DNA from 2 places in the Paenibacillus sp. Y660 genome. Region 1 is predicted to be linked to the other one. Evidence: riboswitches for the same ligand, from Rfam matches in the RefSeq annotation. Region 1 holds a riboswitch; the other holds the start of a gene.
The links. A riboswitch is a leader RNA that binds a small molecule or an ion and turns the genes downstream of it on or off. The one in region 1 is predicted to bind thiamine pyrophosphate.
Positions count from the first base shown of each region.

Region 2: another riboswitch for thiamine pyrophosphate. It lies ahead of AC2TDN_RS06310 (ABC transporter substrate-binding protein); the one in region 1 lies ahead of thiD (bifunctional hydroxymethylpyrimidine kinase/phosphomethylpyrimidine kinase).

Region 1 covers NZ_JBXBBJ010000036.1:24,517-30,924, reverse strand. Annotated here, with positions in the region: gene AC2TDN_RS24345 (phosphotransferase) at 84-995, opposite strand; gene AC2TDN_RS24340 (DUF2087 domain-containing protein) at 1,094-1,699, opposite strand; gene AC2TDN_RS24335 (SLOG family protein) at 1,819-2,379, opposite strand; TPP riboswitch at 2,467-2,569, shown strand; gene thiD (bifunctional hydroxymethylpyrimidine kinase/phosphomethylpyrimidine kinase) at 2,666-3,484, shown strand; gene AC2TDN_RS24325 (serine hydrolase domain-containing protein) at 3,535-4,170, opposite strand; gene queF (preQ(1) synthase) at 4,311-4,808, opposite strand; gene queE (7-carboxy-7-deazaguanine synthase QueE) at 4,833-5,564, opposite strand; gene queD (6-carboxytetrahydropterin synthase QueD) at 5,551-6,003, opposite strand; gene queC (7-cyano-7-deazaguanine synthase QueC) at 6,003-6,408, opposite strand, start outside.
Region 2 covers NZ_JBXBBJ010000003.1:274,997-283,331, reverse strand. Annotated here, with positions in the region: gene AC2TDN_RS06320 (GerAB/ArcD/ProY family transporter) at 1-892, shown strand, start outside; gene AC2TDN_RS06315 (glycosyltransferase) at 1,066-2,682, shown strand; TPP riboswitch at 2,755-2,867, shown strand; gene AC2TDN_RS06310 (ABC transporter substrate-binding protein) at 3,039-4,085, shown strand; gene AC2TDN_RS06305 (thiamine-binding protein) at 4,161-4,463, shown strand; gene AC2TDN_RS06300 (ABC transporter permease) at 4,453-5,226, shown strand; gene AC2TDN_RS06295 (ABC transporter ATP-binding protein) at 5,230-6,024, shown strand; gene AC2TDN_RS06290 (TatD family hydrolase) at 6,060-6,884, shown strand; gene AC2TDN_RS06285 (glucosaminidase domain-containing protein) at 7,054-7,833, shown strand; gene AC2TDN_RS06280 (nucleotidyltransferase family protein) at 7,888-8,335, opposite strand, start outside.

The DNA of each region.
Region 1 (6,408 bases):
TTTTCCATCACCGCCCTCTGGCACAGGAATAGCCCATGCACCGCCATTTCAAGTTTAGTCCTTTTGAGACAGCCCCTTTTTTGCTATGCATTGGGAAGCATTAGGCTTGGATTAATTCGACGTAGAAATGGCTCTGCATGCTCCAGCTGCTTGAATGCAAATGCCAAATCCCCATCTCCTGCCAAAGCTAAATCCAGGTTGGATACAGTAGCCGCAAGGGTCCTTGCCGTAAGGGCGAACGAAAACGACGGTTGGCCGGCAATGATTTCCGTACTGCTCATCATGTATGCGTAGGTTGGCTCTTGTAATCCGCCAAATAAGACAAGATTACTGACATAAGAGGCTAGATCCCAATAAGCCGGCATGTAGCATACATCCTCAAAATCGATCCATTTCCAGCCTTCTGGACTCGGGAGCAAGTTTCGGGCATGCGCATCTCCATGAGCCGGCATCAGAGCTTCAGGTTCAAGCCTTCGCATTTGGTTGTCTATCTCCCAAAAAATCGCCAGCAAAGCTTGGATACGAGGATCTGTCTGTTCAATGAGCCTTGAAGCCGACTCATAGGCCCTTTCCCATACACCGAGAACAGGGATGGTACACGCAGTGAAGCCACTCATCGCTAAGGTAAGAGCATTAACGAGTTCAACTGCCTCGCTTGGCGAAAGCGGCTCCAATGGTGCAGGAGGCGCGTAATGCCAAAATGTCGCCCACCTGCTCCCAACACGATGAGGTCCTGCATTTGGAATCGGCAGCAGTACTGGTACGCCATTATGGTGCAAATGATTGGCCACCTGCAGCTCGCGCTCGAGAATATCATGTGCAAGCTCTGCGTTTTTCTCAGAAAGAACAACAGCCACTCGAACAGTAATCGCATGAGGAGCCAAATGAATGATCAAATTTCCGCCTTCACTTAAAATAACGGGATCAATGTCCGTAAACCCAAGCTTCTCCGCAGTAATCAGCACCTGTGAAACAAGTTCACCTCTATCAGACAATCGAACAGCTCCCTTAATGGATGGAATACGTTCATCTTAGCCCGATTGCTCCAAATTTTACAGGCACAAAACAGGTATATTTAATTTTTCCGCCAGCTTTAAGCTAATGTCTCCCATTTCGCCCACATTTCTTGCGGGTTCAGTTCGTAAATATCGTTTTCTCTAAACATGAATTGATGCATAATAAATTCCCGCCGGATCGTAGCGAAATCGTCATGGAAGCCTTTAATAAACGCGTTTATTTCCTTTTCCGTATACTTTTGCCCTCTCGTCAGGTGCGATACGATATGCTGAAGCGCGATCAGTTTTTTCTTATGCTGGGCGGGAATATGCTTCAGCTTTCCCTCCGCCGTAAAAAAATTGCGGATAACCGATTCCTTTAGACGCTTGCTGCTTTCCTCCATACTCTCCAATCCCCTCTCCATTCCCGCATTCCGATAGATGAGCTGCTCCGCAGCGCTGGCGTTGCTCTTAATAAAATAATGGTTCAGCGAAAAATAAATCGTATTCTTTTCTCTGCGCTCATTAATTAAGCTGGCCTCCCGCAGCTTAGTCGCATGATGCGTGACCGTTGCTGGCGTAACGCCTAGCTTCTCTGCAAGCTCTTGCCCGTTAAGCTCGCCTTCTGCCAGCATGATCAACAGCTTAATTCTCGTCGCATCAGCCAGCGCCTTATGATAAGCCACAACCTTATCCAGCTGCATATTTTTATTCCCCCTTTGTTTTAAATTTAACATTTATCTAATTAGATATTTATCTAATCAGATAATAACGGGTAACCTATGATTTGTCAAATCATAAGTTTCGTATTTTTTTGTAACCATCATGAATGCTCGGAATACAGATTGTCATCATCCGCGATGCTTTGGATATCCTCCGAGCTAATGCTTATATATTCGTAGCCTTCTGCCTGCTGCTTCTTCAGCGCCCGTTCTTTAAAAAACTTCGGACTGCCTTCGCCTGCATCCTCGTCGTAAACGAGCAAAATGCCGTCCGTTCTGCGAAACAGCAGCTCGTCCCGCGCCGTAAATTGCCAAATCCCGTTATATGGCTGATTGCTGACGGAAGCGTAATAATCGACCCCTTTTAGCACCTGCTGATAAAATTCCTTTTTATCGTCCTTCCACTTCTCTTCCGGATTAGCGTATGCGGAAATAATCGAAAGCCGCAGATGAGGATACATCTCCTTGAGCGCGATCACGACCTCGCAAGCCCAAAGGTCAACGCCGTACTGGCCTGGCGTAATCACCCATTCGAGACCATCCTCTATGAGCGGCACCAGCTTGCCCGTCAACGCTTTTTTAATATAAACGATGCCTTCATGCTTCTGGCTAAAAATATTAAGCTCATGCGCGCGATAGCCCGTAACGAGTAAATTTTTCATTAGTTCAACGCCTTTTCGGATAATTATGGTTTACATCTTTCCAGTGTATGCTATAGTAGAAAAAATACAAATTGAATATGGACCAATTTATTTCACTAGGGGAGTCTAACGGCTGAGATGGAGCGCATGCTCCGGACCCTTTGAACCTGATCTGGATCATTCCAGCGGAGGGAAGTGGAGCAGAAACAGCATTCATTCACGCGCGCAAGCCTTGTATGATCGTTAGACCCGCTCATTTCCTTTCGGAAATGAGTGGGTCTTTATTCGTTTACGGGGAGATGAGTCGATGAAAGTATATAAAGCGTTAACGATTGCAGGCTCGGATAGCGGCGGCGGCGCAGGCATTCAAGCTGATCTGAAAACGTTTCAAGAGCTTGGCGCCTACGGCATGTCAGTCATTACCGCGGTTACTGCCCAAAACACGCTCGGCGTCCAAGGCGTATATGCGATGGAGGCTGCTGCCGTCAGAAGACAGCTTGATTCGATTGGCGAGGATCTGACACCTGCCGCGCTCAAGACGGGCATGCTGTTCAGCAGCGAAATCATTGAAATTGTAGCCGCAAAAATAAAGCAATATCAGTGGCAGAACTTGATCATTGATCCTGTTATGGTTGCCAAAGGCGGCTCTTCCCTGCTGCAGCAGGAAGCTATTCAAGCTCTCATCAAGCATTTGCTGCCGCTCGCGCTCGTGACGACGCCAAACATTCCGGAGGCAGAGTTGCTTGCACGGATGGCTATCCGCACGCTCAGCGAACGGGAGGAAGCAGCGAAAATCTTGTTCCAGCAAGGCTCTCGTTATGTCGTTATCAAAGGCGGCCACGACTCGGGCTGCTCACAGCTCGTCGACCTCATTTATGATGGTGAACGTTTCGATTATTTGGAGAGCCTACGAATCGATACTCGGCATACTCATGGTACAGGGTGTACATTCTCGGCAGCACTTACCGCTGAAATTGCGCAAGGAAAAACAGTTCCCGATGCGATTAGAACAGCCAAAGCCTTTATTCAAGCTGCGATTGAGGATCAGCTTGGGTTCGGCAGCGGCCACGGGCCTACGAATCATTTTGCCTATCGGCGCAGGCTGCAAGACGCGAGACAGATCTAGAACAAAGAAAACGCCGCTTCTGGTAAGGAAACGGCGTTAGCTTTTTCACCCTAATTAACGAATGTATGCGTTTGTAAGCTTAAGCTTCTGAAGAGCAAGACCAATCTCGCCGTGCCAACTGCAAGCAGCACAATCGATGAGACAAACAGAAGATGCGTAATGCCTGGAACAAACGCAAACATCAGCTTCCAAGACGCATCGAGTAGACCTGGCAATACGATCAAGGCAATAGGCAGAATCAAATGGAAGAGTCCTATTGAAATAAAATGAAGCTTGATGGCTGAATCGTTTGGATCAGAGATGCTGAAATCCGGCAAATATCGCTGCACAGGCGCATCCAGCTCATCCTTTACCTCATCTACAAGCTGCATGACAGCCAGCGCTGTAAATGACTTACTTGTCGATCCGAGAATAAACGGCGTTTGCGGCGTAATCGGTGTGTTCTTGGAATCCGCTGTTCCGTAGCCTTTTATGTACAGCGGGGAATCCTTCTTAACGACTCCAATCGCTGCGCCTGGAATGTTGTACTTCTTCATCGCCGACTCGATATAGCGATTTAATTCGGCATACACAGCTTGTTCTTCTGTCGCAGCAGCATGGACTCTTTCGGGTACCATGCCAAAGCTCGTAAGTGCCGCTGCTATCGTGCAAAGCAGCACTGACATACATATCACGTTTCTGATCATAGTCGTTCCACTCATTTCCTCACATATTCATTGGCCTTTCTATTCAACAGTATAGGTCAATGAAAAAGAAAAGGAATGGACTTCAGGTATGATCGCTGCCTAGACTTTAGGCGGGTGAAATGGGTTATTGCACGCTCAATCTAGCGATTGTCCACTTTCTCCGGATAAAGATCATGGTTCATGAGGCGATGCTCCGCGATTTGCTCATATTTGGTGCCAGGCTGGCCCCAGTTGCAATAAGGGTCGATGGATATGCCTCCGCGCGGCGTGAATTTGCCCCAAACCTCGATATATCTTGGGTTCATGAGCGCAATCAAATCATTCATAATGATGTTCATGCAATCCTCATGGAAATCGCCATGGTTGCGGAAGCTGAACAAATACAGCTTGAGCGACTTGCTCTCTACCATTTTGCTGCCGGGAATATAGGAAATATAAATGGTTGCAAAATCAGGCTGCCCCGTCATGGGACAAAGGCTTGTAAATTCTGGACAGTTGAACTTTACGAAATAATCGCGGTTCGGATGCTTATTATCGAATGCTTCTAAAATTTCCGGCGAATAGTTAAACAAATATTGCGTTCCTTGATTGCCTAGCAGCGTCACGCCGTTCAGCTCTTCCTTGCTTCTTCCTTCCATGCTCGTCTCCGCCTTTCCTTTCTATTAAACGCCCTTCTTATTGCCCCATACCCAGGTATGGAGCTGCGGCAGCACATGAACCCGCTTCAAATCCGCATTCGGCATCACGCGCTCGATCAGCCATTCATAACGCTCCACCAAATAAGGAAGCATACGCTGCGGCTCCGTTTCCTGCAACTGACCATTTCCAGCTTGCAAATAAAAGGGAACCTTCGGATAACGCAAATGAACGGTGGTCGCATATGCAAGATCCTCATCATCGAAGACGACCGTCTTCAAGCAAAAGCTTGATGCCCGCTCGTTCAGCTTGGATACGATATCGTCCAGCACCTGCCAATCCGTCTTCATGCCGGAGCTTGGCGGCTTAGGCGACAAGGTCAGCTCGTCAATGGTCCAAAACCAATTCTGCCATCGGCTGCCCTGCGTCTCCAACGCAACGCTAATTCCCCGCTCATGCAGCTCTTCAATAAAAACGCCCAGCTGCGGCAGCAGCGCGGGATTGCCGCCTGAGATCGTCACATGCTCAAATGCGCTTCCGCCGATTGCCGTTAATTCCTCTATAATTTCATTCGCTGTCAGCATGCGAATATCTGCTTTCGCGCTTCCGTCCCAAGTAAACGCGGAATCGCACCAAGAGCAGCTGTAGTCGCAGCCTGCGGTACGAACGAACATCGTCTTCCGGCCAATAACCATGCCTTCGCCTTGTACAGTTGGACCGAATACTTCCAAGACGGGAATCCGTTTAGTTGCTTGCATTCGAATCCGCCTTTCTCTTAGGACGGTAAATACAGTAGCTTGTCGGCGTTTCACGGAGATAAACCTGAACGCACTGCGGACGATTCACCGTACCGTCCAAATAGCGCTGAACGATCTCGCAAATCGTACGCGCCACAACCTCAGTCGTGGGAAAACGCTCCGGCTGCGTGTCGCTGAAACATTCCTTATCGTCATTGAGAAGCGTATGATCGAACCGATCATGAATAAGCTGCTTAATGATCGCGAAATTGACTAGAAAGCCTGCCGTATCAAGCTCATCACCGGCTACCGTGACGTTGGCAAAATACGTATGCCCATGCAGCTGACGGCATTTGCCGGCTTCCTCGGCTGGTACAAAATGGGCCGCTGCGAACTGAAAATCCTTGTTCAGCTCATAGCTATAAGGGTGCACGGCTGCTGGATAGATCTGCTGCAGCATTATTGTTTCACTCCCTGATTCCGTTTGACCAAATATTCGTCAAGTCCATTTCTTCGAAGCACACATGCCGGGCATTCGCCGCAGCCTTCAGCAACAATGCCGTTATAGCAGGTGAGCGTCCGCTCCCGTACGAATTCAAACGCGCCGAGCGTCTCGGCAAGCTCCCATGTCTCGGCTTTATTCAGCCACATGAGCGGCGTATCGATGACAAAAGGATAATCCATGGACAAATTCAGCGTTACATTCAACGATTTCACGAATATGTCCCGGCAATCCGGATAGCCGCTAAAATCCGTTTCGCACACGCCGGTTACGATATGCTTCGCGCCAAGCTGCTTTGCCAGCACTGCCGCGAAGGTGAGAAATAAGAGATTCCGTCCATCGACAAAGGTCGTAGGAAGCTCC
Region 2 (8,335 bases), on a different contig from region 1:
TGCCGAGCTTTACATCATGCATTTTGGCAAATGGATCGGCGGCTTTGTCGGCATTCTTCATGCTTTGTGGTTTGCCTACGAATCGATGCGCAACGTGCGGGATGTCGGCGAGCTTACGATGATGGCACTGCTTTCCTTCACGCCAAAATGGATTATTATGCTGTTCATTATGAGCGCTGCGGCTTACACCGTAAGCAAGGGGCTTGAAGTGTTTGTCCGAGTCGTACAGCTGCTGTTTCCCATTACAGCGCTCAGTTATTTTTTCATTATTTTACTTTTGCTCATAGCCAGATTGCCGAACATAACGCATCTGCTTCCGCTCATGGAGCATGGGCCGATGCCTGTTGTGAAGGCGGCATTTCCCGACCTGCTGTCCTTTCCTTTTGGACAAATGATCATTTTTTTCGTGTTCTGGAAGCATGTCAGCGAGAAAAAAATGATCGGGCGCGTCTCTTATTGGGCTTACATCGGGGTATCGGCTTTTCTTATTCTCATGAATGTGCTCACGCTTTGCGTGCTTGGGCCGGAGATCGCTTCACTTACCGCGCTGCCGCTGCTTGAGGTCGTGCAATTGATCACGCTGGCTAATTTTCTGGAGAGGTTGGATGTTATTGTAACGCTGCTTTTGTTTATCGGGCTCTATGTGAAAATGACGGCGCTGTACATGGCGTCGGTATTCACGTTTAACGCGGTAACAGGCATCGCCTATCGGTATTGCGTCATGCCGATCGGGCTGCTTATCTATGCAGCGTCGTTTGTGGAGAGAAATAACACGGTACATATTTGGGTCGGTCTCGACATTACGCTGAAGGTCGCTCCGCTATTTCAAATTATACTGCCGCTGCTTATGCTTATCGTAGGCATACGAAAGAAGTATAAAACAGCGGCATAGCATCGGTTAGTTGTTAGGCACTTCTACTCCTCACCGAAAAGGCTGCGCCGACATATTTTATGGGTACAGCTTGAAATATGAGCATAGATGAGCTGCTTATATTTCATCGCGGAACGAGCTTTTGCCGCCGAAGGACTGCGTAAGCCGTTTACGCTTGCTTGAGGGGGATACGCGTGAGCGATGCCAATAGGTGCATGACAAGCATTATTCTTATTGCCTGCAATAAGCTTGATTACACGAAGCAATGCGTGGAGAGCATTCGGCGGCATACGCAGCGTGGCTGCTATGAGCTGATTATTGTAGATAATGGATCGATGGATAATACGGTGGAATGGGCAAAAAACGAAAGCGACCTCATCGTAATCGACAACGGTTTCAATGCAGGTTTTGCCAAGGGCTGCAATCTGGGGCTTGCCGCCGCTTCGGGCGAGCTTCTCATGCTGCTTCATAACGATACGATCGCAACGCCAGGCTGGCTTGAAGGATTAAAGCGCTGCTTGCTAAGCGATGAACGGATTGGAGCGGTTGGCCCCGCAACGAATTCGGCATCCTACTGGTCGACTATTCCGACCGCATATAAGACGATAGAGGAAATGGAGCTGTTCGCTTCCGCGCTGCATGCGTTTCCCGACAAAACGAAGTGGGAGGAGCGCGTGAAGCTGGCTGGCTTCTGCCTGCTTATGCAGCGGGAGGCGTATGAGCGGGTCGGAACGTTTGACGAGAGCTTCGGCATGGGCAGCTTGGCGGATGACGATTATTGCTTGAGACTGCGGCTTGCAGGCTACAAGCTTCTGCTGTGCGGAGATACATTTATTCACCATAACGACGGCAGCGCTCCCTTTAGCTCCGAGCCGGAGCTGTTGCTGCAAGCCTACAGGGGCAATGCGAACGTGTTTAGGGCTAAATGGGGCTTTGATCCAGATGATGCGACGCAAATCAGAATGGATTTTAGTACGGTTATACAACGAGAATCCTATGAATACAAGCGCGAAAATAGCTCCATTATGGAAATTGGCTGCGGCTGCGGGGCGACAATCCATCATCTAAAAAATCATTTTCCAGCAGCCAAATGGTACGGTGTCGAGCGGAGCGAGCTTGCGGCGAGTGTTGCCGAGGCATCAGGAATAACGGTGTTCCGCTCGAACGAGCCGAAGGATTGGGCGCTGCCTTCCGAAGGACTGGACGGCATCCTGATCGGAGATGCTCATGCTTACGGCATGCCGCAGTCGATGAAGCGATTAGTCAGCCTGCTGCGGCCCGGAGGCTGGATCATCGGCGGCTTCGCGAATCGATATTATTTTGAAAATATCCGGCAATACTTAGATCCTTCAAATGTATTCGCGCAGCGACAAGCGGCGATCCAGTATACGCTCCAGCAGGTGAAGCAGCTGTATGCCCAGTCAGGCTTTGCATACGTGAAGGCGACGCTCGCAGAGCATAAACCGCAGGAGCAGCTTGGCTATATCAGGCTGCTTGGACAATTGACGAATGAAGCGATAGCGGATGAGCTTACGGCCGCTTATCTGCTCGTGTTCGGCAGAGTCGCTTCCGCAGCAGAGCCGCTGGCTGCCGAGGAAGCAGAAGACATTGCAGAGGAAGAGGATGTTTCCGCGTTAGGAGCGGATACGTCATTAGTCACCGGCGTACAGTCTATTGGCTCCCCGGATAGCGGCGAGGAGCTAAGGCTGTCATGGAAGCCGAGTGAGCGGATCCCGCTTCATGCGCTTAAGAGCGTCGAGCCGATGTATATCTTCGACATATGCAGGGAGTCAAAGGGCAAACAGGCTTGATGATAATCATTTTCAAAAAAATACTAGCATAATGATCGGGTTTTGCTATACAATTGGTAGTGTTGACGAACCGAATATGTTCCGGGGAGCTGGTTAGGCCGGCTGAGAGGGAATTATCTGTACAATTCCGACCCGTTAAACCTGATCTGGATAATGCCAGCGTAGGGACAGAAGCACTGTTTGTTCAGCAAGCTCGATCACAGCGATCAAGTTTTGCTGCAAGCAGCTGCACAGCCGATTTATATGGCGTCCTCCGGATTAGGGGGACGCTTTTTTGTATGTGCTGCTGTACCGGATACGGATACGGGCTCGTCATCTTATACAAATAGAAGCAGTGAGAGGGGAACTAACACATCATGAATCAGAAGAAAAAAGGGCAACAGTCGTGGAGGATCGTAGCTGCAATGCTTGTGTTCGTCATGGCGCTTGCAGGCTGCGGCACTAACAACAGCGCGCCGGAAGCGAGCAAGGAGCCGCAAGAGCAAGAGGGAGCAGCGGACAAGCCGCTTGAGAAGGTGCAGGTCGTACTGGACTGGACGCCGAATACGAATCATACCGGGCTTTATGTTGCTAGAGATAAAGGCTTTTTTAAAGAGCAGGGGCTTGATGTTGAAATTATTCAGCCGGGCCAAAGCGGCGCTGATCAAATGGTAGCGACGGGCAGCGTACAGTTCGGCGTAAGCTATCAAGAGTCGATCACGATGGCGCGGATTGCGGGCGTGCCGCTCGTGTCGATCGCAGCGGTTATTCAGCATAACACCTCAGGCTTCGCATCTCCGCTTGCTAAGGGGATCGATTCGCCGGAGAAGTTCGAAGGCAAAACCTACGGCGGCTGGGGCGCTCCTGTCGAGGAAGCGGTCATTCAATCCATTATGCAGGAGAAGGGTGCGGATGTCAGCAAAGTAAACCTGATCAGCATCGGCGACAGCGACTTCTTCACGGCAGTTAAGAAAGATATTGATTTTGCATGGATTTATTATGCATGGACAGGCGTGGAAGCGGAGCTTCGCGGCGAGAAGATCAACATGGTTTATTTGACCGATTACAGCGACAAACTGGATTATTATACGCCAGTTCTTGCGACGAACGAGACGATGATTAAAGATAAGCCGGAGGTGGTCAAAGCGTTCACGGCTGCCGCAGCAAAAGGCTACCAATACGCAATTGACAATCCGGAGGACGCGGCAGAGATTTTGATTAAAGCCGAGCCTGATTTGAACGCGGAGCTTGTGCGCGCAAGCCAAAAGTGGCTAAGTCCGAAATATCAGGATGATGCGCCGCGTTGGGGCGAGCAAAAGCTTAGCGTATGGGAAAATTACGCGAGCTGGATGTTTGATCACAAGCTGCTTGAGAAAGAGCTTGAAGCGGACAAAGCCTTTACGAACGAATTTTTGCCGGAATAAGCATTTTAAGAAAATCTAGAGAGGCGGCAGCATCTGCCGCCTCTCGCCAACAACGATGAGAAAGAAGGAATTCAGATGGCAAACGCATTGGTAAGCATTCAAATACTGCCGACAACGCCGGGCGGCGAGAGCGTCATTCCTTACGTGGATCGAGCAATCGAGATCATCAAAGCAGCGGGTGTCCCTTACCGCGTAGCACCGCTTGAAACGACGATGGAGGGCGAGCTTAGCCATCTGCTGAGCGTCGTGCAGTCGATGAGCGAAGCGATGACGGAGATGGGCTGCCCGTCTGTAATTTCACAAATCAAAATTTACTACAATCCGGCAAGCGGCGCTTCGATGGGCAGGCTGCTTGAGAAATATCCAGATGGGCAATAAGAGAACGCTCTGGCCCCAAATATGGCCTCCAGCCGCAGTGCTTATCACGCTGCTGGTTTGCTGGCAGGCGGCAGCCTCGCTTGGATTATTTCAAGAATGGCTCATTCCGTCGCCGATTTCAATCGTAAAGGAAGCGATAGAAATATGGCCGAGGCTTATGGAACATACGGGAGCGACAGTGCGAATCATGCTGCTTGGCTTTGTGGGAGGATCGGCGGTGGGCTTCGTGCTCGCCGCTTTGCTGCATTTAATTCCCGGCGTACGTACGGCGGTGTACCCCTTGCTTGTCTTGTCGCAAAACGTACCCATTATTGCGATTGCCCCCATTCTGACGATGCTGCTAGGCTATGGAATGCTGCCAAAGGTGCTGCTTGTCATCATGGTGTGCTTCTTCCCGATAACGGTTGCGATGCTGAGCGGATTAATGAATACCGATGCGCAGCTTCGCAATTATTTGCAGATGATCGGCATTCGCAAATGGCAGCTGTTTTGGCGATTGGAGCTTCCGCATGCGATCGTCCATTTATTTTCCGGATTAAAAATCGCGGCCTCCTACAGCGTGCTAAGCGCAGTTGTGGCCGAATGGATAGGCACGAACAAAGGTCTCGGCGCATTCATGATCATTTCGTTCAAAGGGTTTATGCCTGATCGCGTGTTTGCGGCAGTCATTATTATCGTTGCAATCAGCTTGACGTTATTTGGGCTGATCACCTTAGCGGAGCGTCTTGTCATTCGTTGGCGCCCTAAGAAAGAGGTGAGGTAGCGAATGAGCAATAAAGGCGAGAATCTACACGCTACACTGCAGGTGCAGAACATTCGGAAGCAATTTGGCCGAGGCTCCTCCAGCAAAGAGGTGCTGGCTGGCTTATCATTCTCCGTTGCTGATGGAGAATTCGTGTCCATTGTAGGGCCCTCAGGCAGCGGGAAAACAACCTTGTTTCAAGTCATTGGCGGCTTAGAGCGGCCATCGGAAGGCGAGATCTGGATCGACGGCAAGCAGACGACAGGCGAACGCGGACATATCTCTTATATGCCGCAGCAATCATCACTGCTGCCGTGGCAAACCGTTGCGGGCAATATCGAGCTGTCGCTTGCGATCTCTGGCGTTGATCGCAAGACCGCGAAGGAGAAAACGAGAGAGTGGCTTGAGCGAATCGATCTACATGAATATGCGGATTCCTATCCCCATGTCCTATCCGGCGGCATGCAGCAGCGCATTTCCTTCCTTCGGGCTTTGCTTGCGCCGCGGCGCCTGATGCTGCTGGATGAGCCGTTTGGCGCATTGGACGCCTTGACGCGTCAGCAAATGCAGCAGTGGCTCATGTCGATCTGGGAGCAAAATCGCAGATCGGTGCTGCTCGTTACGCATAGCATCGAGGAAGCTTTGTATCTGTCAGACCGGATTATCGTGCTGTCCGCTTCACCTGCTGTGGTGCTGGAGGAATTCCAGATCCCGTTCGAGCGTCCGCGCCATGAGGCTTTATGGACAGATCCACGGTTTAATACATTGAAGCAGCAGATTTATGAGCTGCTTAAGGTCGGCGCGAAGGAAGGGAGCTAACGATGGCAAGAACATTAAGGGCAGATCACCTTGAAATGCAATCGGACTTGAAGGCTGCTTCATCAGCTGGCTTATGTATGGATGCACATCTTCACGTGGATTTGTATGCGGAGGAGGAGCGGGAGGCGCTGCTGGCTGCTGCCTTCGCTGAAGGCGTTGAGGCGGTGGTTGCGGTCTCCATGCATCTGCAATCCTCGGCCTTGAACCGCGAAATCGCTTTGCGCCATGCCGGACGGGTTCATCCGGCTTATGGCTTTCATCCGGAGCAGCCGCTTCCAGCCGAAGCGGAGCTGGACGAGCTGTTCGCATGGATTCGCTTGCGTCATGCAGCGGGAGAGCGGTTTGCGATCGGAGAGGTCGGACTGCCGTATTATACGCGTTTAGAAGCATCACAAGCGGGAATGCCATTTGACGAAAAGCCGTATTTGGAGCTGCTTGAGCATTTCGCAGCACTTGCCGGTGAGCTCGATCGCCCGATTGTGCTGCATGCAGTATATGAGGATGCAGGCAAAGCTTGCGACATATTGGAGAGGCATGGCGTTCTCAGGGCGCACTTTCACTGGTTCAAGGGCAGCGAGGATGTTATTCGCCGGATGGCAGACAGCGGCTATATGGTTTCGATAACGCCGGATGTTGCTTACGAGGAGGAGATTCAGCGACTTGTCGCGCAATATCCAATCGAGCAGTTGATGGTCGAGACGGATGGACCGTGGCCATTCGAGGGGCCGTATGCAGGCAAGCCGACGCGCCCTGCCATGGCTGCCGATGCGGCGAGACATATAGCAGATATTAAACGGATGCCCGCTCAGCAGGCTTCGGCAATCTTGCTGGCGAACACGCGGCGTTTTTATGGACTCTAATTGCTTAAATGAAGGCTGCCATGTAGAATGAATGATTCTACAGGGCAGTCTTTGCTTTTGTTTGCGGCAATCGTACCGCTTTGTCCATTGCGAGTGTCGCTCCCGCAGCATACAAATAAGGATAGGGTAATAAGACAGGCCACATAGGGCTGCAGAAGGGAGCCAAACGATGGCAAAGCTCACAAAGGAACAATTTATCGCGACATTGGCGCCGACTGTCATACGGGTAAGGAGAGAAGGATCGCCGATGTTTCCATCCGTGCGGTTAGCGCAAAATCTCCTCGAAACAGGAGGAGTCATTCATTCTTGGAATAATTTAGGGGGGATTAAGGTTGGCAGCGGCCAGACGAATGCTTATTGGCATGGCAAAGCGGTCGTAAAAGGAACTTGGGAGGTTATGGATGGGCGCAGCATAAAAACAAAAGCCGCATTTCGAGCCTACGACAGCGTATATGACTTTTATAAGGATTTGGATTTGCTGCTTGCAGCGCCGCGATATGAGCGCGTTCGCCGTGCTGTAACGCCTGAGCAGCAAGCAGATATGCTGTATGCATGCGGCTACGCAACGGATCCCGCATATCCAGCTAAATTAAAAGCTATTATTATACAGTATAATTTGAAAAAATATGATGCTTTAAGCGTTCAGCAGATGGCAAAACCGGATCAACTCAAGGATGCAGAGCATGTTGCTGTTGAATACAAGGGGAAGGTTATAGCCGATGGCTGCTTGCTTAATGGCGTAACTTGGGTACCTGCAAGGGTGCTTGGCGAAGCGTTAGGTGCGAAGATTAGTTGGACAGGGACACATGTGGCTGTAAATGGCAAAGAGCTCGAATCCATTTTGTCCGAAGGAACGGGCTATGTTCAGGTACGAGCATTGGCATCGGAGCTTGGATTAGCCGTAAGCTGGGACCCGGCAGCGCGGGAGATATTGCTGACCTCAGATTGATCGGAGAACAAAAAAAAGCTTACGGGCAGCCGTTAGCTTTTTTTTGTGTACGGACTATTCGAATGAATGAAACCGCTCCGGTTCGGCAATCGTTACCCTCGGCCATGTCTTTTGCCAGTTTTTGTTCGCGATACGGGACTTGTACTGCTTCATTTTCTCCTCCGAGCTAGCAAAAAAAGGAGTAGGCTTGACTCGCATCTGGATGACATCGTCTATTCCGCACGGGGCGGTCAGCACAACTTGATGATCACGATCCAGCGTGAGGCCAAGCGCGGTAGCCGTCTCCGGAAACTTGGAGATGGCATCAACAGAAGAGGAGTAAGGCGGCGCCTGACCAATGAGATGCATTCTTGCTTCATTTTTGACAGACCAAGGAATGCCCGGTTTCAGCCCCTTAAGCTTCTCCTCCAGCTTCTTCTCCTCGGCTTCATCCAGATTGCCGGCATCGTAATAAATAACATCCACGTCTGGTGTAGCAGTTCGTTCTTGAAAGCCATGAAGC